DNA from 3 places in the Neisseria sp. CP9 genome. Region 1 is predicted to be linked to each of the others. Evidence: predicted binding sites of a transcription regulator. Region 1 holds the regulator's gene; each other region holds the start of a gene.

The links. Region 1 encodes FNR, which switches genes on or off when oxygen is low (the NO sensors DNR and NnrR bind a similar motif). Its sites were predicted from a motif close to TTGATNNNNATCAA; they were not measured.
Region 2: a site for FNR is predicted at 2,115-2,128, ahead of ACMYUL_RS12785 (GbsR/MarR family transcriptional regulator). Genes of this name have one in related genera too.
Region 3: a site for FNR is predicted at 2,191-2,204, ahead of ACMYUL_RS08440 (cytochrome-c peroxidase). Genes of this name have one in related genera too.

The regions. Positions count from the first base shown of each region.
Region 1 is NZ_CP180502.1:1,914,633-1,922,230, forward strand. It holds gene ACMYUL_RS09155 (isochorismatase) at 47-700, shown strand; gene ACMYUL_RS09160 (L-lactate permease) at 1,130-2,722, opposite strand; gene ACMYUL_RS09165 (MBL fold metallo-hydrolase) at 3,266-4,339, opposite strand; gene fnr (fumarate/nitrate reduction transcriptional regulator Fnr) at 4,419-5,153, opposite strand; gene hemN (oxygen-independent coproporphyrinogen III oxidase) at 5,297-6,718, shown strand; gene ACMYUL_RS09180 (hypothetical protein) at 6,850-7,182, shown strand; gene ACMYUL_RS09185 (glycerol transporter) at 7,417-7,598, shown strand, end outside.
Region 2 is NZ_CP180502.1:2,645,878-2,653,475, forward strand. It holds gene ACMYUL_RS12765 (NAD-dependent epimerase/dehydratase family protein) at 1-43, opposite strand, end outside; gene ACMYUL_RS12770 (DUF2269 family protein) at 84-566, opposite strand; gene ACMYUL_RS12775 (DoxX-like family protein) at 563-952, opposite strand; gene ACMYUL_RS12780 (hypothetical protein) at 1,044-1,403, opposite strand; gene ACMYUL_RS12785 (GbsR/MarR family transcriptional regulator) at 1,572-2,090, opposite strand; gene ACMYUL_RS12790 (hypothetical protein) at 2,217-2,477, opposite strand; gene hpnC (squalene synthase HpnC) at 2,840-3,655, shown strand; gene ACMYUL_RS12800 (EamA family transporter) at 3,710-4,570, opposite strand; gene ACMYUL_RS12805 (carboxymuconolactone decarboxylase family protein) at 4,751-5,215, opposite strand; gene ACMYUL_RS12810 (NAD(P)H-dependent oxidoreductase) at 5,354-6,019, opposite strand; gene ACMYUL_RS12815 (MarR family winged helix-turn-helix transcriptional regulator) at 6,123-6,617, shown strand; gene ACMYUL_RS12820 (tetratricopeptide repeat protein) at 6,687-7,478, opposite strand; gene ACMYUL_RS12825 (hypothetical protein) at 7,526-7,598, opposite strand, start outside.
Region 3 is NZ_CP180502.1:1,764,917-1,772,514, forward strand. It holds gene rpoN (RNA polymerase factor sigma-54) at 1-352, opposite strand, end outside; gene ACMYUL_RS08440 (cytochrome-c peroxidase) at 905-2,089, opposite strand; gene ACMYUL_RS08445 (NAD(P)H-dependent glycerol-3-phosphate dehydrogenase) at 2,349-3,338, shown strand; gene ACMYUL_RS08450 (hypothetical protein) at 3,480-3,803, shown strand; gene ACMYUL_RS08455 (cell division protein ZapA) at 3,813-4,115, shown strand; RNA gene ssrS (6S RNA) at 4,123-4,302, shown strand; gene rplM (50S ribosomal protein L13) at 4,562-4,993, shown strand; gene rpsI (30S ribosomal protein S9) at 5,003-5,395, shown strand; gene rarD (EamA family transporter RarD) at 5,632-6,522, shown strand; gene uvrD (DNA helicase II) at 6,710-7,598, shown strand, end outside.

The DNA.
Region 1 (7,598 bases):
CTGATTCTGTTTGCAGAATAGAATTAAATAAAGAGAGCCATACCATATGACTACCGTTGCAATCGACGTCCAACCGCAATTTCGCTTTACCTGTATGGCTGCTAATGCAACCCATTTTTTGTTGCGTCCGGAAAATATGGTTAATGAACTTAACCGCCAGGCAGCGTTGGCAGATAAAAGGGTTTTAATTGAGAATGTGAACATCGATCCGGAGAGCATTTGTGCGACCGTCGTCAATCGCAACGGTGTTATGTTCGGCCGACCGTCCGGTTTTTTTAGCCAATGCGCCGGAGGTTGTCGTGGGACGCATTTGCTCCAAGGTTTGCCCTCTCCGGCAGATTACGATCATGCGCTCGAATTAAGCGGTAAACATGTTCACGGTGCTTGTTTTCATGAAGCCAATGAGGCAAACAGCACAGAACTGTTGGAATGGCTGCACGAACAAAAAGCCGATACTGTCATTATTGGCGGATTGGCCATCGAAGAAACTGTCGCCAATACGGCCAAGCAATTGTCTTGGTACAGCGATAATCTTCATATTATTGTCAATCTCGGTGCCTGCCACGGCTACGCGCCTGAAAGCACCATCGAGACTATCTATGAAATGCGGAGAATGGGTATCACTGTTGCTTCGAATGCCGAAGCCATTCCAGAGCTGATGCGTCGTTTCTCCGGCATAAACCAGGTTAAAGTGTCGTAATCTCTTGCTATTACTCCCAGCTGCAAGAGTTTCTTAGGGTCGCCTTTTGGCGGCCCGTTTTTTTATCTGCATTTTTTTATCTTTAAAAGAAGAATTCAGACGACCTGCTGTCTTTGGATGTATAGAGGGGAGGGCATGTGCTTGTTGTGGTGACAGATTTTCACGGCTCATTGTCTTGTTTTATATCCGTCTTTGATAGCAGACTCGATAGGAATGGGACATTCCATATGCGCCCACTTTCAAGCAAACGGATAGATGTCCATGAAGAAGATTTGGTTTGTTGGTTTTTATTATGGATATGTTTGCGACTGAAGATAGGTTTCTATACGCAAGTATGATGGTAGGGAAGGGGAGTATTGACTAACTGTTTGCTTCATAAAAAAAGGTCGTCTGAATATTTTTCAGACGACCTTTTGGGTTACAAGGTTCTTACCTTAGGGGGAAGAAAATAATTGCTATGGCGACAGCAATCACACCGTAAATCGCCATCGGGATGACGGTTTTCTTGATAATCGCACCTTCGGCGTTTTTCACGTCCAGTACGGTACATACGGCGATGATGTTGTTGATGCAGACCATGTTGCCCATTGCACCGCCAACGGATTGCAGAGCAAGGATGAGGGTAACGGACAGGCCGGTATCAATAGCGATTTGTTGCTGAATCGGGCCGAATGTCAGGTTGGATACAGTGTTCGAACCGGAGAAGAATGCACCGATAGCGCCAAGGTAAGGGGAAAAGTAAACCCAGTGTTCACCTGCCATCGCGGCAAACTCTTTACCGATGATTTTCACCATGGAGTCGTCGCCGCCGACCATCATCAGTTGAACCATAATCAGCGCGCCCATCAAGGCAAGCAGCGGTTTTTTGGTTTGGTTGAAAGTTGCAGCGTAGAAGGCCCAGGCGTCTTTGAATTTGGTTTTATAAAGCAGGATACAAATCCAAACGGTAAAGACAAACGGAATCCATGCAGGAACGTAAAGAGTTTGGTAAGACGCGCTAACGCCTTGTCCGAAAATGTTGCCGAAGGTAATGGTCAAAGAGTCGCTGACGGTGATTTTGCTCAAATCAAACGGCAGTTGGAAGCTGAACCATTCTTCTTTGCTGGTCAGCAGGCCTTTAATGCCGAGCTGTTTGATGCGGGTAACCACCAGCATACCGATAAGCATACCCAGAGGGGCAAGTGCTTTGGCGACTTGGGCAAAAGGTACTTTTTCGGCATTCGGGTCTTTCGGATGGTCTTTGCTCAAACCCCAACCGTGGTTGGCTGCGAATACAGATACCATCAGACCGATTGCGCCGGCAACGAGTGATGGGAATTCTTCGTTAACCATCGCCAAGGCAACATAAGGAATGGTACAAGAGAAGACGGCAATACCGATGAAGCCCAAGTTTTTACGGATTTCAGACCAAGGCACGATGAAGCTCAAGCCGATGACGGGGATGACGAAACCTGCGAAGAAGTGCATCACGCCAGTTTGTCTGCCGATAGCTAAGATGTTTTCGGGACTCAGGTTTAAGGGTGCGAAACCGAACCAAGTCGGTGTACCCACTGCGCCGAATGATACGGGTACGGAGTTCATGACCAGCGTAAAAATCGCCACTTTCAACGGATTGAAACCCAAACTCATCAGAATCGGAGCGGCAATCGCAGCAGGCGTACCGAAGCCGGATGCACCCTCAATCATAAAGGCGAACGCCCAGCCGATGATCATCAGCTGCGCCACAGGGTTCGGGCTGATGGTCGCCAGCCATTTGCGGATAATGTCGATACAGCCGGTGGTTTCCATCATGCGGTTGAACATAATCGCACCGAAAATCACGGTAATCGGCGTCAGTGTGGAAACCAGGCCGGACGCTGCGGTTGCGTTGAGCAGCATAGCGTCGTCGTTGAAATAAAACAGTTTGATGGCGTAAATCAGCGCGGCGGTAATCGGCAGCGCAATGTAGGAAGGCATACTGTTTTTCTTAACCATCAGCCAAATCAGCAGGATGATGGGAAAAATACTGAGGAATAGTGCCATGGTGAATCCTTAAATCGGCGTTGTTTATCAATTTTTATCATGATGTCGGATGCGGGAGAGATACCGAACCTTAATCTGAGAGTAATTACCAAATAAATTGGTAATACCAATTCAAAAGAATGCCGCATACTTTACGTAATACGATGTAATCGGTCAAGTGATTTATACGCGAACCGCGCGTTGCAAAATAAGGTTTTCGGTTGAGGGGAAATTAGTTTTTTATTATCAGAATATTGCAAAACGGATAAACGGGAGAAGGAGAGAAGTGTTGGAAATGCTGCAACAGGTAAATTCAAAAAGAGGTCGTCTGAAAACAGCTTCCGCTTCGTCGGTATAGTGGATTAACTTTAAATCAGGACAAGGCGACGAAGCCGCAGACAGTACAGATAGTACGGAACCGATTCACTTGGTGCTTCAGCACCTTAGAGAATCGTTCTCTTTGAGCTAAGGCGAGGCAACGCCGTACTGGTTTAAAGTTAATCCACTATATTTATGACTTGATGGAACTTGCTGTATTTGTTTTCAGCCGACCCCTTGGCAGCTTTATTCTAAAGGCTCTGCGAACCAGTCTTGCGTGGCGGTATTGGCATCAAAGACTTGTCCCATTAGCGGAGTCAACGGATTGACACCCAAGTTGCGTGCCAGCGGGATGCTTTGAAGCAGGGGTTCGTTCCAAGCGTGCAATGCCATGGCGTAGGCGCCCCAGTGGATGGGCATGAAGCGCTTGGGCGCGAGTTTCGCGGCGTAGCGGGCCGTTTGTTCGGGGAAGAGGTGGTTGTTGGGCCAATGTTCGCTGTATTGCCCGTTTTCGATGAACGCGATGTCGAATCCGTTGAATTTTTCGGCGATTTTGTCGAAATGGCTGCCTTGTGCCGAGTCGCCGTGAAAATAGAATTTTTCGCCGCCGTGTTCGATGACGAAGCTGGACCACAGGGCTTGGTTGTGGTCGGTCAGGGTTCGGGATGAATCGTGACGGGCAGGTAGTGCGGTGTAGCGGATGCCGTTGCGTTCGGTACTTTGCCACCAATCGAGTTCGGTAATGCGCTCTTGCGGCACGCCCCATTTTTTCAGCAATACGCCCATGCCGAGTGAGACGATGAAATGGCTGTTGCCTTTTGAATTGAGTGCTTGCACGCTGTCTTTTTCGAGGTGGTCGTAGTGACTGTGGGAAATCAGGATGACATCGACGGGCGGCAGTTCGTCGATTTCTGCGGGCGCAGGCTGGAAGCGTTTCATGGTGATGGGGATGGGGGAGACGGAATTGCCGAAAACGGGATCGGTAATGACGGTTTGTCCGCCGATCCGCATCAATAGGGTAGAATGCCCGAACCAGACGAAGCGGCTTTTCCCTTCGGGTGCGGCGAGGAAGGTTTGCCAATCGGGTTTGACGGTAGGCAGAGGTTTGGGCGGGCGCGTTGCCTGCGGGTCGGTCAGGATCTTCCAAAATGCGCTGACGAGGCCGGTCGGTTTCTGCTGCGGTTCGGGGTTGAAGAAGGTTTGCGTTTTCGGGTCGTAATGGTCACTTGCGGGGTAAACGGGATGTTGGTCGGGATAGAGCCAGTAGGCGAGCAGGGCGCAGGCAGTGGTCAAGGCAATGAGTTTTTTCTTGTGTTTCATAATTGGGTTTTATGAAGAAGGTCGTCTGAAAATTTTTCAGACGACCTTGGGTTCTGTTTGAAAATGGTCTCGGTATCCATCAGATGGCGTGCGAACAGCCGGACACCATTTTTTTGAGGTTTTGCGAGTCGAGGATTTTAATGTGTTTGTGTTCGACCGAAATCAAACCTTCATGATGGAACTTGGACAGCGTGCGGCTGACGGTTTCGAGCTTCAGCCCTAAATAGCTGCCGATTTCTTCGCGCGACATTCTCAGGATGAAATCGTTGGCGGCAAATCCGCGCGAATAAAGGCGTTGGGACAAGTTAAGCAAAAACGCCGCCAGGCGTTCTTCGGCGCGCATATTGCCCAAAAGCAGCATCACGCCTTGGTCGCGCACTATTTCGCGGCTCATCAACCGGAAAAAATGGCTTCTCAGGCTGGGGATGTTGTGCCCCAGCTCTTCGATGTGGGTGAAGGGCAGCTCACACACTTCGCTGTCTTCCAAAGCCACCGCGTCGCAGCTGTGGACATGGGAACAAATGCCGTCCATGCCGATGAGTTCGCCGGACATAAAAAAACCGGTAACCTGATCGCGACCGTCCTGACTGGCAACCGTGGTTTTGAAAAAACCGGCACGGATGGCAAACAGCGACGCGAAAGGCTCACCGGTGCGGAACAGATATTCACCCTTCTTCAAGCGGCGGCTCTGTCGGATGACCGCGTCCAATTGGGCAAACTCATTGGGCAAAAGCCCGACAGGCAGGCAGAGTTCACGCAGCGAACAGGAAGAACACAGGGTTTTCATCTGATGCATAGCATTGTGTGTGGTCATAAAACACCCTTAAAATTAAGGTTTTTATCCTGTCATGATTACGTAAGTTATTGACACATATCAAGACAGGTTTATCATACTGTGGCATTCTACCAAACTATCCGAAAATTGCCTAACATCATTACTCTAATCACACACACGCCATGAAAGTAATACCGATACAAAATAATCACAATAGAAACAATGACAAACCTGAGTTCGACCGCGAACTCATTGCTAGCCTTCCTTCCAGCGGTCCGCGCTACACTTCCTACCCGACAGCCGACCGTTTTCATGACGGATTTCGCGAAGCCGAATATATCAATGCCTTGAATCAGCGCGGTATGGGGGCTTTGAACAAGCCCCTTTCGCTTTATATCCACATCCCCTTCTGCAACACCATCTGTTACTACTGCGGCTGCAATAAAATCATCACCAAAGACAAAAGCCGTGCCGATGCCTACATCGAATACCTTGAAAAAGAAATGGAGCTGCTCGCCCCGCATCTGGGCGGACGGCATCAGCTCGCGCAACTGCACTTCGGCGGCGGTACGCCGACTTTCTTGAGCGACGACCAAATCGAACGCGTATTCCGCATGATACGCAAACATTTCCAACTTATCCCCGGCGGTGAATACTCCATCGAAATCGACCCGCGCAAAGTCAGCCGCGAAACCGTCCTTATGCTCGGCAAGCTCGGTTTCAACCGCATGAGTGTCGGTATTCAGGACTTTGATCCCAAAGTGCAGGAAGCGGTCAACCGCATCCAAAGCTACGATGAAACAAAAGAAGTCATCGATGCTGCACGCGAAGCGGGATTCAAATCCGTCAGCGTCGATTTGATTTACGGACTGCCGCACCAAACCGCCGAAAGCATCAAAACCACCATTGATACGGTATTGTCGCTCGATCCCGACCGCCTTGCCCTTTATCACTACGCCCACCTGCCGCATATCTTCAAGCCGCAACGCCGCATCGATACCGAAGCCGTACCCGGCAGCGAAGAAAAACTCGATATGCTGCAATACTGCGTCCAAACCCTGACCGAACGCGGCTATGTCTTCATCGGTATGGACCACTTCGCCAAACCCGATGACGAACTCTCCATCGCCCTTAAAGAAGGCTTCCTCCAGCGCAACTTCCAAGGTTACTCAACCTATGCGGACTGCGATTTGGTCGCCATCGGCGTGTCTTCCATCGGCAAAATCGGCAGCACTTATTCCCAAAACGAACGCGACATCGACGCCTACTACGCCGCACTCGATGCAGGACACCTGCCGATCATGCGCGGCTACCAGCTCAATCAGGACGACCTTTTGCGCCGCAATATCATCCAAGATTTGATGTGCCGCTTCGCCTTGGATTACCAAATCTACGAAAGCGTGTTCGGTATCCCGTTCGACCGCTATTTCAAAGACGAACTTGCCGACTTGGAACAACTCGCCTCCCTCGGACTCGTCCGCCTGAAACCGCACGGACTGACTGTTACCCCCAAAGGCCGCTTCCTGATACGCAACATCGCCATGGTGTTTGACTACCACCTGCGCCACAGGGAAACTAAAGCCCAATATTCGCAAACGGTGTAAACAGGCATGGAAAAGGTCGTCTGAAAATTTTCAGACGACCTTTGTTTTTATTTTCAATACTTTCGGGTAACATAAAACCATATTTGCCGTGTTGTCATGATTCAAGTTAATTTGCTCTAGATACGCTCCCTATGATTACCGAACAGCAAAACGATATCCTCAGCATCAATCAAGTGCAGCTTCTCCTTGCTGAAAAACGCACGGCACTTGCCGTCATGCGTACGGGTATTGCCGTGTTCGCGCTGCCTTTGTCTATTTTCAGTGCATTGATTGCGACATCGAAATGGTATGAGGTTGTCGATGTCTGGCCCTTGCTCGCGCTAGTCAGCCTGATGAACATCAGTTTGATTTTTTTCTCGGTCTATCTGATAACCCGTTCGCTCCGTAGAATGCACCAATACGACCGAATGATTGCCGACATCAAATACAACAATCAGTCTTTGCGTAAACTGCTTGAGTCATAAAATCCAGACGGTTGGGGTAGGGCATAGGTCGTCTGAAAATCAAAATATAGAGGAATTTTAGTTATTTAGTATAGTGGATTAAAATAAAAATGAGACAAGGCGGCAACACCCGCCGTGTACGGGTAGTACATAAGGGCGTTGGCAACGCCGTATCATTGCAATTTTAATCCACTATAAAACATGGCTCCCCCTTATTTGAAGCGACACGATACCATCGCAGTATCAGGATATAAAATGAACATTAAACATAAAGAATGGATAAAAATCTTACTCCTCCCTCATTTAATAACGACCATTTTCTTAGGACCGGCAATAATTGTTTTTTGGTCAGGTGGATTTGTCGGTCTCTACTCTGTTATAAACGTATTCAGTGAATTAGGTTGGCTGAAATATTATATTTATATTGGACTTCCTTT
Region 2 (7,598 bases), 730 kb from region 1:
GGCTGCCGATGAAGCCGCTGCCTCCGAAAATGATGATGTTCATGGTTTTTCTTTATGGTGTTGCTGAGGTCGTCTGAAAATCTTTAAATCGGTTTCATCACCATCAGGAAGTAAATCACGATAGTGGCGCAAAAGGCGGGATAGCCCAGTAATTCCCAGCGTCTGGCGTAACGCCAATAGGGTTCCGGAATGGTGTCTGCGTTTTCTTTATGCGCTTTTTCGGCAATCTTTGCCATGCGGATTTGCAGCCAGACAACGGGCAGCCAGCAAATACCCGAAAGAACGTATAAGCCAAGCGTCATCCATATCCAATCTTGTTCTAACATCGTCGACACGGTATAGCCGCGTTCGTACAGCATCCATAAGCCGGACAAAGGTTGGAAAATGACGGCAGGGGTTGTAAACCACCAGTCTGCTTTGATGACCCAATGCGATACGACCGACTGCGCGGCAACCGAACCGCTGCGGTTTGCCCAAAAGAGGTAAAACGCCGTACCAAAGCCGGTGCCGACCATTAAGGTAGCCGAGATGATGTGCAGGGTTTTAACGATTAAATAAGTGTTCATTTTTTATCTCCTACGGATTGATACAGGAAAAATAAAGTAGCCATAATCGGCAGGTTTTTTACCAAAGGCGCAAACGGATGCGCCCACATTTCGGGTAGTCTGAAGGCAATGATCAGGCTGTATGCCGCGACGGTTATCAATTGCAGCAGCCATATTGCTGAACGGGAGCGAAAGCGGCTGAAGCATAAATAGGCAAAACCGATGTCCAGTAGCGAAGCGGCGATCAATGTCGGCCATTGCAACGGATTGGGGAGACCGACCGAATGCAGCAAATCCAATGACATTTCAGGCATGAAAAACAGAGGTTGGGTACCGCTCCATAGCCATAGCAGCCCCATCGAGTAAGGCAGGTAGGCAGGGGGAGAGTGCGTAGCATTGTCAGACATATTGCTTTCCTAATTTCATTTCAGGTTGTTTATATAATTAGTCTGTAATTTCTAAAATTTCTGTCAAAAGAGAAATATAAGGGTAAAAAAATTAGGCAGGTTTTTGAATATCATCTTCCCCCGGAGGATTGGGCAAGCTCAAAACGCCAACAATCAAAGAATAAGTACGGCCTATTACCATGCCGGCTAGGAGGCTGGTGACAAAATCTGCACCAAACAGTAAAAGATACAGGCAACCGCATAATGATCCGGTTATGATGGCCCGTATAAGGCCGCGTAAGTCTCTATATGTAGACGTCAAACTTAAGATCAAACCGCAAATTAGGGCTGGTACGGTAAAGAATAAAGCATAGTAACCGATACTAAACGCAAAAAATATCGTAGATGCAGTATAAGCGATGATGACTCTGCCTCTCGGATAGTTGAAATAATCTTCTGTTGAATGCGACATAACACACCTATGATTGCGTAAGAGAAACCGGGTTGGGTATATTATAGTGGATTAACTTTAAACCAGTACGGCGTTGCCTCGCCTTGCCGTACTATCTGTACTGTCTGCGGCTTCGTCGCCTTGTCCTGATTTAAAGTTAATCCACTATAAAAACCCATTTAATTGGCATCATCGGAAAAATTTTTGTATTCCGGCGCCTATTTTTAAAATTTTCACCATGGTTGAAGTAGAAAGCTTCAACATTTCATTTGCCCACGTGGTAAGCGTACTGATGAAATCATGGGTTTGTCGGATTCGCTGCTTGGCGGTTTCGTTTTCCTGACTAAATTCAGGGCTGTCGATCAGGCTTTGCAAAAATTGCCGCGTCGGTTCGATTTCACGCTGCATACGCATTTCTGCGATGGTGCGGAACAAAGTCCAGACGTCGTCTGAAGTTTCAAAATGATCGCGTCTGTCGCCCAAAATATGCACGGTATGCACCAGTCTCAGGTTTTGCAGCTCTTTGATGCTGTTGCTGACATTGGAGCGCGCTACGCCGAGCGTTTCGGTGATTTCTTCGGCATTCATCGGTCTGCCTAAAATGTAGAGCAGGGCGTGGATTTGCGCAACGGTACGGTTGACGCCCCATTTGGTGCCCATTTCGCCCCAGTGGAGGATGAATTTTTCAGTGGTCGGATTCAGTTTCATAGTGAGGGTATTTTATTTTTGTCTTTTATTTCTGTCAATACAGAAATAAAAGATTTTTTGAAAATAGCAAAAAACAGGCGGACCGAATATTGCCCGCTATTCAGTCCGCCTGTTTGGAAAGGCAGATTATTTTTTTGACTGTTGTTTGTAGTATTCCAGCAGTTGCTTCGCTTGCAATAAAGGCAGTTCGAAATGCTCGGTGATGTTTTTGAGGTCTGTTGTTTCTTTTCCGGTCAGATTGTGTTCAAGCCATTTCAGATTGTCCGGATTGTTTTTGATTTTTTCGAAATACGCCTGTTTGCGCTTCCAATTTCGCGACCACACCAGCAGCATGGTAAAAATACATAGAACGATTAAGAAAATATTCGTGAAAGCCATCATGTCCATCGTCGTCTCCGCTTGCTTGGCAGTATGGGGATTATAAGCGAATCAATCGGTTGCGGATATATTGGGGAATGAGGGAGGCTTGGTGTTGAATCAAGGTTTGATGACTTCGCGTCTTTTTCGTATCTAATAATCCGTTTTGTGAAAAAGGTCGTCTGAATTTGGAGAACAAGATGATTGGGTGTTTGGCGTTCGGATTTCTATGCGCGCCGTACAGTTAAATCATTAATAAAATAATGTGTTGTGTTAAAATCATGCTGAGTTGCTAATACAGGTTTGGAAGTACAGCCCGCCATAAGCCAATCATGTGAGCAATGCGGCTCCGTACTTTCAGACGACCCCAAGATACCGAATTTAAAATAGCTATGTCCGTCAACCATTATGAAAATTTCCCCGTCGGCTCGCTCGTTATGCCACGCCGTCTGCGCAAGCCTACCTATGCCGTTTACGCTTTTGCGCGCACTGCCGACGACCTCGCCGATGAAGGCAATGCCGAAGCTGCTGAACGCTTGCGCGCTTTGGACGAACTCAAAGCCGAACTTGACCGCATACAGCGCGGCGAAGTGCCGTTGACTCCGTTAATTCAACGTCTGCAACGCGAAGCCATTGCGCCTTTCAAGCTGCCGCTGCAGCCGTTTTACGATCTTTTGTCCGCATTCAGTCAGGATGTTGTCAAAACCCGCTATCAGGATTTTGGCGACCTGATCGACTACTGCCGCCGTTCCGCCAATCCAATCGGGCGCATTATGCTGCACCTTTACGGACAAACCGACGAAGTCAGCATCGCCCAAAGCGACGGCATCTGCACCGCGTTACAACTCATCAACTTTTGGCAGGATGTTGCCGTCGATTGGCAGAAGGGCCGCGTCTATATCCCGCAGGACGACTTGGAAAAATTCAAAGTAAGCGAAGCGCAAATCGCCGAAGGCAAAGCGGATTTTGCGTTCCAAAGACTGATGGCGTATGAATGCAACCGCGCGTTCCAAATGCTCAAGGGCGGCTCGCCCTTGGGTAAAACGCTGAAAGGCCGCTTGGGATTTGAATTGCGGATGATTATTGTAGGCGGACAACTGATTTTGCAGAAACTGGACGGCAGCAAATACGATGTATTCACGCAACGCCCTGTTTTGGATAAAAAAGATTGGCTGATTATTCTGAAACGGGCATTCTTGAAGAAATAAACTGGCCGGCGCAAGAGGTCGTCTGAAAAGCAGCTTGAAGGCTCAAGGCTGTTTTCAGACGACCTTTTTCATGACTGCACGTTGCACCCCGAATATCGATACCAATACCAACGCAAATCCTGCCAGCGATTTCGCGTCCATGCTTTGTCCTAAAAACAGCCAGCCCAAGACAAATGCCGAGACGGGGCTGAGCAATCCCAGCGATGAAACCGCAGCAGGCGAAAGTTTAGCAATCCCTTTGAAAAACAACACATAAGCCAACACAGCACCAAACAGGCACAAATACAGATAGCCGCCGATATTGGCGGGGCTTAAAGATTCGAGCGGCAGTTCGGCAAGCAGGGCGACGGGCAGTAAAAACAAGCCGCCGATAAAAAGCTGCCAGCCGGTAAACGCCAACACGGGCAACGAAGTACGGCGGTGTTTCGACAAATAAACGCCCAGCGCCATCGCCGCCGCGCCCGCCAATGCCGCCAAAATCCCCGTCCCGTCATAGCGCGCCTGCGGCGACAAAACCAAGAGCGCAATCCCCACAACGCCTGCCGCCGACCAAGCCCAAGCTGCTTTCGGCGGCATGGTTTTGCCGATTAACCAAGTGAACACCAGCACCATCAGCGTCTGCGTCGAACTCAATACCGCCGCCAGTCCGCCCGGTAAGCGATACGCCGCCACAAACAACATTGCCTGAAAAAAGCCGATGTTCAAAAAACCGAGCAAGACAACGGTTGCCCATTCATCGCGTTTGGGTATGCGCCGCGTCCACACCAACAGCAAAAGCCCGGCGGGCAACACGCGTATCAGTGCAGCGGTAAATGGGCGATCAGGCGGCAAGAATTCGGTGGTCACGAGATAGGTGCTGCCCCAAATCAGCGGGGCGAGCGCGGTGGTCAGGATGGTGGCGGTACGGCTGGGCATTTTGATTCTCGTAGGAATGCAGCTTTTCAGATTGACTATGCAGTAGGTCGTCTGAAAAAAAGGGAATGGGGTGTGATGGGGCAATAGCAGCCTGCACTTTGGTTTTGAATGTGCAGACTGCTTTTTATATTTTAGGTAGCCCCTGTTGTTGTTTGATCGATTTCAGATTGTCTTGCCAGACTAAACCAGCCCTGCCTTCTCCAATCCCATCAGGCCGTCCATGCTGCCTGCTGGGGTGGCAAAAGCCACGTTCAGGCGGTTCCAGACGTTGATAGTGTTGATGACGTGGGTCAATGCCACCAGTTCTTCTTCATCAAAATGGGCGCGTACCGCTGCGTAGTCTGCATCGCGGATACCCTGTTTGGAGATGCGGGTCAGGTTTTCCGCCCATTGCAGCGCAGCCCGTTCTTTTTCAGTAAACAGGGTTGATTCGTGCCAAACGGCCAAATGATGCAGGCGCAGTTCGCGCTCGCCGTGCAGCTTGGCTTCTTTAACGTGCATATCGACACAAAAAATGCAGCCGTTGATTTGCGAAACACGCAGTTTCACTAAATCTTTCAGGGTACTATCCAGTGTGAGGCTGGCTTCCAAGGCCAGCAGTGCCTTATAGGTATTAAGAGCATATTGGGAATAGTGCAAGCGCATAAGTCCTCCAAATAAATGAATAAGCGGGTGGGAAATTTGGCCTATCGGAAACCTTCTTCATTCAAGTGCAGGCTACCATCGGTCAAAACTCTTGATTTTACCAACTGGTGAATGTCTGTGTTGCTGATTTTCAGGCGTTTATTCAATCCAATCAACCACATCATCTACCGCCTGCCGCGTTTTGGCACGCTTGGGTTCGCCTGCGCGATAGCCGAACGCCGCCATGACGCTGACGCGGTATTCGTCAAGATTAATGAAGCCTTTGCCGGACAGCAACTTTTCCACATTTTCCTTTTGAAAGCCCTCAATCGGCGTGGAATCCACACCAATCAAAGCGGCGGCAGTCATCATGTTTGCCAACGCGATATAGGTTTGCTTGGCTGCCCAATCGTTAAACGAGCGCGGATTATCGGCAATGGCAAAATCGGTTTCGGCAAACTGCTTGAAAAATTTTTGCATCATTCCAACGGTTTCAGGCGGCATTCCATGCACACCGCCCCAGATTTTTTCTTGATAATCCGCCTGCATGGCAGCCTGCGTCCGCGCCAGTAGAATCACAAAATGGCTGCAATCCATGATTTTTTCCGCCGCGCCCCATGCGATGCCGCGCAACTCTTCGCGCAGAGTACGGTTTTGTATCACCAAAAACCGCCAAGGTTCCAGCCCGAACGAACTGGGCGACAGGCGTGCGGTTTCCAGAATATAGGCAAAATCATCGGCAGGGATTTTCTTCGCTGCGTCATAGCTTTTGCAGGCGTGGCGGAAACGGAAGGCGTTTAAAACGGCTTGTTTATCGGCAAACATGAGTTTCTCCGGTTTGTTTATCTTGAAGTCAAGCTAAATATAAATAGAGATTAACTTGAAGTCAAGATAAAATAAAGGGGTTCTGAACAATAAAGGTAACAAAATGACCGACCATGTCGATGCCCCTGCCCGCGCCGTTGCCCAATGGAAACAGGAACTGCCTGAATTGGCAGCCGAAAATATGCTTTTGATAGGTCGTCTGAAACGCGCTACTGCACTAATCGTGCGCGAACTGGAGAAAGTTTACGGAGAATACGGTTTGACTGAAGGCTCGTTCGACGTGCTTGCCACCCTGCGTCGCAGCGGCGCGCCTTATACGCTGACACCGACCGAGCTGTTTTCAGCGCTGATGGTAACGTCCGGCACCATGACCACGCGCCTGAAAAATCTGGAAAACCAAGGCTTAATTGACCGCCTGCCCAATCCGGACGACGCGCGAAGTATGCTGGTACGCCTGACCGACAAAGGCAAAGAATTGATTGAGAAAGCTTTGTTTCCGCATGTGGAGAACGAAAAGCGGCTGATGAAAAAATTAGATTTAAAAACCAAAACATCGCTTGAACACGGTCTGGAGAAATGGTTGGAGGTTTTGGAATGAAGTAAGTGAAAGGTCGTCTGAAAACGCTACACGCCGTTTTCAGACGACCTTGGTTTATTGTTCAGGCTTCTACTTTTCTAGCCTCTTTAATTGCTTGGCGGCATATTTGTTGCCTGCCTCGGCGGCACGGCGGTAATAGCGGGCGGCTTTTTTCAGACGACCTGTATCTTCATAGAGGATACCGAGGTTGGATAATGCCATGATGCAGCCCGCGCGGGCGGCGAGTTTGTACCATTTTTTCGCCTGGCTGTTGCTGCGGCGCACGCCGTTGCCCTTGTAGTAGAGGAAGCCTATGTTGTTGCAGGCGGCTTCATCCGCTTGTAAGGCGGCGCGGGCGTACCATTTGTAGGCTTTGGTGTAGTTTCGGGGCAGACCGAGGCCTTCATCGTATAGGTAGCCGAAGGCGCGTTGGGCTTCGGCGCAACCCGCTTTGGCTGCTTTGCGGTAAAGCAGGCAGGCTGTCTTAATGTCTTTTTTGCCGCCGAGGCCGCGCTCGTTCAGCCAGCCGAGGCGGTAGGCTGCATAGGCTATATCGGGGTTTGTAATACTGTGTTGCTTAAAGGCACGTGTATACCATTTGCGGGCTCGGCGGTAGTCGGGCTTTTCTGCAAATTCGTACAGGCGGCCGAGGGATTCCTTTGCTTTGGGATGACCGAGTTTGGCGGCACGGCGGTAATATTTTTCGGCTTTGGTGAGGTTTGGCTTGGCACCTTCGCCGTATTGGTGGGCATTGCCGAGACCGAACCAGCCGTCGGGACAGCCTTTTTTGGCGAGTTTGCGGTAGGCGGCGTAGGCTTCGTCAGAACAGACATAATTGAGGCATTCGAGCAGGGCGGCGCGGTAGAGAGATTTAGGATTCATGGTTTCTGCCTTTCTGGTGGTTTCAGATGACCCCTGTGTGGAACCGTTTACAAAATGAATTTGGCGTGCAGTCCGCTTTTTGAATGGCTTTTCGGAAGTTTCACCGCCAGCGGTTGGGCG
Region 3 (7,598 bases), 150 kb from region 1:
CAAGGAAGTCGATAAGGATGTGGACGTATGCGGCTTCTTTGTCGGAAAGGGGATGTTCGCACACTTGGGCGTGCAGGTATTGGTTGAAATCTTCTTCTTTGGCGATGTTGAGCCACGCATCTTCGGCATCGTCGCCGCCGAGGTGGTTGCTGCGCGGCATGGTGGTACCGTGATTGAACTCTGCGTCTGCAAATTCGTCGGCTTCGGGACGTTCGAGCAGGGGATTGTCCTGCAACCAGTCTTCGACCTCGCGTTCGAGTTCGATACCGGACATTTGCAGGATGCGCAGGGATTGTTGCAGACGTTGGTTGAGTTGTTGGGTCTGCCTGAGTTTGAGGCCGAGTAAGGTCATGGTGCAATGTATGTTGATTAGTTTTATGGTGGATTGGGCTTGAAGCGGTGCGGCTTGGTTACATTACGCTGTCAACTGCTTCTTGTTTATCCACTATATGATTTCAGACGACCTTGGGCTTGGTTATTGGGTAAGGAAAGGTCGTCTGAACGGATTTTGTGGTGTGTTTATAGGCGTTTGGTCAACGCTTTTTATTTTTTATCCTAGATATGTATTTCAACATTTTGCCTTGCCGCCGTCAACTGACGAGGCGTGTTTGAAGATAGGCATTCGGATATCAATGATGTGAGTTGAAGATTCGTTTGTTGATGGTTTTTATAAAAACTTAAATAAATCATATGTTTGATTATATTCAAGATGTAATTGTTTGAACAACGTGCGTTTCATTGCATATGAGGCTGATTTTTGTCTAACGTGTCATTTGAGGGAAAAGGATGTGGGATCGAATGATATGGGTCATGAAATGGCATAAAGGTCGTCTGAAATCCTGTTCTCTAAAGCTTTGGGCTTTGTTGAACCTGAATTTTCAGACGACCTTACTTCATTTACCGTTTATTTATTGTTCGGATGGGATTCCATCGGTGCAGATAAAGGCAGTTCGGGTACGGTGCGGGCGGAGTCGGAAACGCTGCCGGACAGTGTTTTCAGGAAGGCAACGATGTTTTCGGTTTCTTCCGGAGTCAGGTCTTTACCCAGCTGCGCTTTACCCATGATGGTAACGGCTTTGTCCAATTCCCAAACGCTGCCGTTGTGGAAATATGGATAAGTTTTGGCGACGTTGCGCAAGCCTGGGACGCGGAAGAAGAATTCGTCTTCGGCTTTTTTGGTGACGTCGGCACGACCTTTGTCTTGTTTCGGATCTTCAATGAATTTCCAGTACGGACCTTGAACCAAACCGAATTTTTGGAAAGTTGTGCCGCCGAGGTTGACGCCGCTGTGGCAGGCGATACAGCCGCTTTCCATAAAGGCGCGCACGCCCTTGCGCTCTTGTTCGGTCAGGGCATTGACGTTGCCTTTGAGGTAGTCATCCCATTTGGTCGGCGTCAGCAGGGTGCGTTCGAATGCGCCCAGTGCGGTGGTAATGTTTTTGAAGGAAACTGCACCGTCTTCAGGGAAGGCGGTTTTAAACAGTTCTTGATACTCGGGGATTTTGGTAATTTTGGCAGCAGCTGCTTCTTGTGAGTCGTTTGCCATTTCCACAGGGTTGACCAACGGTCCGCCGGCTTGTTCTTCAACGTCGGCCGCGCGACCGTCCCAGAACTGCATGCCGAGCAAGGCGGCGTTTAAAGCAGTCGGGGAGTTGCGTCCGCCGAACTGTCCTTTATGGCCTTGGCTGGTCGGCAGGTTGTCCACGCCTGCGGTGGCGAGGTTGTGGCAGGAGTTGCAGCTTACGGTGTTGCCTTTGGAGAGGCGTGGCTCATACCATAATTGATGGCCGAGTTTGACCTGTTCTTCGGTAAACGGGCGCAGTTTCTGCATTTCTTCAGCGCTTGGCAGTGGTTTGAAGATGCCTTGCGCGCGTTTGAGCAATTCTTGGTCTTCAGGTGAAGCATTGCTGTCAACGGCGACTTGGGACGCTGCTGAGGCGGTTGAAGCAGCTTCAGGGGTTGTCTGAACGGCAGAGGCTTCGGTCGGTGCGGAAGCAGGTTTTTGTTCCTTGCTTTCCTGTCCGCCACAGGCGGCCAATGCGGACAAAACAGCAAGCGACAGGAGCAGTCGGGTGTTGCCGTGATGAATGGCGGGCGAAAATGGGGAATGGCATTCCGCTTTGTTTACGTCCGTTTGATATGTCCGGCTTTTTTGTCCGCGAAGTATAAACAGCGGGCGTGGTTTGCCCTTTGCGGTAAATCAATATTGGATTTTCAATAGAAATAAGCAATATATGTGATAGCTTCTGCATTTTCATGCGGTTTTCATGTTGAATAGGCCTCTATCGCTTGCACTGCCAAGCCGATTGGTTTAAATTAAACGACAATTTACCGTTGGAAGACACACAATGAAAATCACCGTCATCGGCGCAGGTTCTTGGGGTACAGCCCTTGCCCTGCACTTTGCCCGCCACGGCAACGAAGTCGCCCTTTGGACACGCAATCCCGAACAAGTCCGTACATTGCAGGCAGAACGTGAAAACAAACACGGTCTGCCCGGTTTCCCTTTCCCTGAATCCTTAACCGTTTACGCCGATTTGGGTGATGCACTCAAAGACAGCGAACTCGTCCTTGTCGTAACTTCTGTCGCGGGTTTGAGAAGCAGCGCAGAACTCCTCAAACAACACAATGCCGACCACGTTCCCGTCCTTGCTGCCTGCAAAGGCTTTGAACAAGATACAGGGCTGTTGACCTTCCAAGTATTGAAAGAAGTATTGCCTGAGAACAAAAAAATCGGCGTGCTGTCTGGTCCGAGCTTTGCCCAAGAACTCGCCAAACAACTGCCTTGCGCCGTAGTTATCGCCTCAGAAAATCAGGAGTGGATTGAGGAATTGGTTCCACAACTCAACACCAACGTAATGCGCCTTTACGGCAGTACGGACGTGATCGGCGTGGCTGTCGGCGGTGCTGTCAAAAATGTGATGGCAATCGCTACCGGCCTTTCCGACGGTCTCGAATACGGACTCAATGCGCGTGCGGCGCTGGTGACGCGCGGTCTCGCCGAGATTACCCGTCTTGCCATGGCTATGGGCGCGCAGCCTAAGACCATGATGGGGCTTGCCGGCATCGGCGACCTTATCCTGACCTGTACCGGCGCGCTTTCGCGCAACCGCCGTGTCGGTTTGGGTTTGGCAGAAGGAAAAGAACTGCATCAAGTGTTGGTGGAAATCGGTCATGTTTCCGAAGGTGTCAGCACCATCGAAGAAGTGTTTAACACCGCTGTGAAATACCAAATCGACATGCCCATCACCCAAACCCTGCTGCAACTCATCCGCAAGGAAATGACCCCGCAACAAGTTGCAGAAAGACTCATGGAGCGCAGCGCACGCTTTGAGTAAGACCGAACGGTAAAGGTCGTCTGAAAACATCAAACCAAAAAGTTTCAGACGACCTCAAGATTCGGCAGCGATTGACATCCCTGCATCATCATCCTAATATCCTGACCGCCTGCCACCATGCGGCAATATGGAAGCCTATACATGAATCAATCACTCGACACCTTGGAAGTCAGCGTTTACCAGCTGGCCCAAAAATTTGAAACCCTTGTTGGTGAAAACCGCCGCCTTAATGAAGAAATCGACCGCCTCAAGCTCGAGCATGAACAACAAAAGCGCGAACATGAAGCCGCCGTTGACGAATTGAGTGAAGCGTTGCTTGTACAAGTCGGCAAACTCAAAGAAGACCTACAAGGCAAAATCGACAATCTTAATGCCGAAAAAGAACAATACCGCAGCGCATTGGAACAGACTGCAGAAAAAATCCGCCAGCTCATTTCCCGCCTGCCGCAAGAAACACAATCATAAGGATACGCCATGAGTATCGAACAAGTCAGCCTCGACATCATGAATGTCAATTTCACCATCAACACCCCGAGCGAAGAAAAAGATACCCTGCTCCAAGCCGTTGATATGCTCAACAAAAAAAGTGCCGCCATCAAAGAGAGCGGACGCATTGTCGGCAGCGATAAAATCGCCATTATGACCGCGCTCAACGTTGTCCACGACCTCCTTAAAATTACACTCAAAGACGATTTGGCAATAGGCGAATTTGAGCGTAAAATAACTGACATGAACAACGCCTGCCAAAAAGCTTTGGCGCGGTTGGAACAAAACTGATTTTTCTTTTTCCCTGCGGTGTCCGCGAAGGCATATATTCCTTTGAACCAATAAGTTCGCTTAAGGTTGCCGGGAGTTGCAGTGGGCGCGAGTGTCTATTCTTAGATGCACCCGAAGCTGCCCGAGGTGACCGCCTTGTCAACAAGGTTCAAGCGGATTCAGCCAAAACGGCTCTCGCGGGGATTCCCATATCAAGCCATGCCCAATTTGCGGCATGGCTTTCATTTATCATTGGCTCCGACGTCGTCTGAAAACCAAGCATAAAATTGAAAACACATCCCGATATTTTGAATCATCAGTAACGTTTTCCAGCTTAAAAACAACATCTCCCTATGCATAAAACCGCCATCATAGAAAAAACACTTTCAGACGACCCCAATCCGATTGACAAAAGCCAATCCCATCTTTAAAATTCACAACTTTCTATATCTATCTGGATTTCCACTATGAAAACCTTTTCAGCGAAACCCCACGAGGTGAAGCGCGAATGGTTCGTTATCGACGCCCAAGACAAAGTTTTGGGTCGCGTTGCAGCCGAAGTCGCCCACCGTCTGCGTGGCAAGCACAAACCTGAATACACCCCCCACGTTGACACCGGCGACTACATCATCGTCATTAACGCGGACAAATTGCGTGTAACCGGTGCCAAATTCGAAGACAAAAAATACTTCCGTCACTCCGGTTTCCCCGGAGGTATCTACGAGCGTACTTTCCGCGAAATGCAAGAGCAATTCCCGGGCCGCGCTTTGGAACAAGCCGTAAAAGGCATGTTGCCTAAAGGCCCATTGGGTTACGCAATGATCAAAAAACTGAAAGTGTACGCTGGTGCAGAACACGCCCATGCCGCACAACAACCCAAAGTTTTGGAATTGAAATAAGGACACGACATGAACGGTAAATACTACTACGGCACAGGCCGCCGCAAAAGTTCAGTGGCTCGTGTATTCCTGACTAAAGGTACCGGCCAAATCATCGTAAACGGTCGTCCCGTTGACGAATTCTTCGCCCGCGAAACCAGCCGCATGGTTGTTCGCCAACCTTTGGTTCTGACTGAAAACGCTGAAGCGTTCGACATCAAAGTCAACGTTATCGGCGGCGGTGAAACCGGTCAATCCGGCGCTATCCGTCACGGCATTACCCGCGCCCTGATCGACTTCGACGCTGCGCTGAAACCTGCCTTGTCTCAAGCCGGTTTCGTGACTCGCGATGCCCGTGAAGTTGAACGTAAAAAACCAGGTCTGCGCAAAGCACGCCGCGCAAAACAATTCTCCAAACGTTAATTCGTTTTTGGAATCTCAAAAAGCCCTGCAATGCAGGGCTTTTTTTATTTGTTGCAGCTATCGGATTGCCTATACATTTTTGAGACTGGTTGAGAGAGGGCGGACGGCTGAGCGATAGTAAGTTGAGACGGCAGGATTCGCGTTAAGTTTTTCTATTTCTTCAAATATCGAAAATGTGAAATTTCTTTTCGCATTCCCCATTGATACAATGAGGTTTTTTGCAGGGTCGTCTGAATATGACGGATTTCTCAAAGGGACTTGTGGCGGCGATAGCTTCCAATGTATTGTTTTCCATGCTGTTTCTGTACAGTACTTGGATGCACCCGATGAATGGGACGGAAGTTTTCGCTTGGCGCATGGTCGCAATGTTGGCGTCCGTATGCGTATTGATGGGCATGGGCGATGGCTGGAAGGCGGCAGGGCGGTTTGTTCGTGAAACAGGCAGGAATTGGAAACGTTGGTTTTTGATTATGCTGCCTGCGCCTATTTTTGCAAGCCAGCTTTGGCTGTTTGTCTGGTCGCCGGTCAATGGCGAAGGCGTGAACGTGGCAATGGGCTATTTCCTGTTCCCATTGGCGATGCTGGCGGGCGGCAGGATTTGGTTTAAGGAAACGCTTAACCGTCTGCAAATAGTAGCGGTCGTATCGGCATGTTTGGGCGTGGCATGGGAGTTGGTACGATCCGGCGCATTTTCATGGGCGACGGTATGGGTATTCGGGACATATCCCATCTATTATTTGGTGCGCCGCAAACTGGGCGTGCCGGCATTGATAGGGCTGACGTTTGATTTGCTCGTGATTGCGCCTTGTGCCTTATTTTATATTCTGACGCAAACCGATACCATCAATTTGATTGCGTCCACCCCCAAGCTTATCGGCTTTATCGTTTTGTTGGGCATCAATAGCACGGTCGCCATGCATTTGAATTTAAAAGCAAGCCAATTATTACCCATTGCCGTATTCGGTATGTTGAGCTATTTGGAACCGGTCTTGCTGTTTATCATTTCGATTGCATGGCTGGACGAACCTTTGGAGAGTGGGGCATTAAGCAGCTACGGATTCATTTGGTTGGGTTTGAGTTTGATGATGGTAAACGGATGGCTGGCAATGAAGAGAAGGGTCGTCTGAAGCCGCTGTTTTATATAGTGGATTAACTTTAAACCAGTACGGCGTTGCCTCGCCTTGCCGTACTATCTGTACTGTCTGCGGCTTCGTCGCCTTGTCCTGATTTAAATTTAATCCACTATAGATTTCAGACGACCTTTGCCGTTTCCATTAAAATACCGTATTCCCATTTTTCAGACGACCTCTTCCCATGTTTCCCGACCAATCCGCCCCCAATCTGCTGCAAGGCTTGAACCCCGAACAACTCTCCGCCGTAACCTGGCCGCCGCAATCCGCCCTTGTGCTGGCGGGTGCGGGCAGCGGCAAAACGCGCGTACTGACCACGCGTATCGCATGGCTGCTGCAAACCGGCCAGGCAAGCGTACACAGCATTATGGCGGTAACGTTTACCAACAAAGCCGCCAAAGAAATGCAAACCCGACTCGGCGCGATGATTCCCATCAACGTCCGCGCCATGTGGCTCGGCACGTTCCACGGTCTTTGCCACCGCTTTCTACGGCTGCACTACCGCGACGCCGGTCTGCCGTCTTCCTTTCAAATCCTCGACAGCGGCGACCAGCTTTCCCTGATCAAACGCCTGCTCAAAAGCCTCAACATCGCCGAAGAAATCATCGCGCCGCGTTCGCTGCAAGGCTTTATCAACGCGCAAAAAGAATCCGGTTTGCGCGCTTCCGTGTTGAGCGCGCCCGACCCGCACACAAGCCGCATGATTGAATGCTACGCCGAATACGACAAAATCTGCCAACGCGAAGGCGTGGTCGATTTCGCCGAACTCATGCTCCGCAGCTACGAAATGCTGCAAAGCAACGAAATCCTGCGCCAGCACTATCAAAACCGCTTCAACCACATTCTCGTCGACGAGTTCCAAGACACCAACAAACTGCAATACGCCTGGCTCAAACTCATGGCGGGCGGCAACGCGGCAGTCTTTGCCGTAGGCGACGACGACCAAAGCATCTACCGTTTTCGCGGCGCAAACGTCGGCAATATGACCGCGCTGATAGAAGAATTCCACATCGACGCGCCCGTCAAACTCGAACAAAACTACCGCTCCGTCGGCAACATCCTCGCCGCCGCCA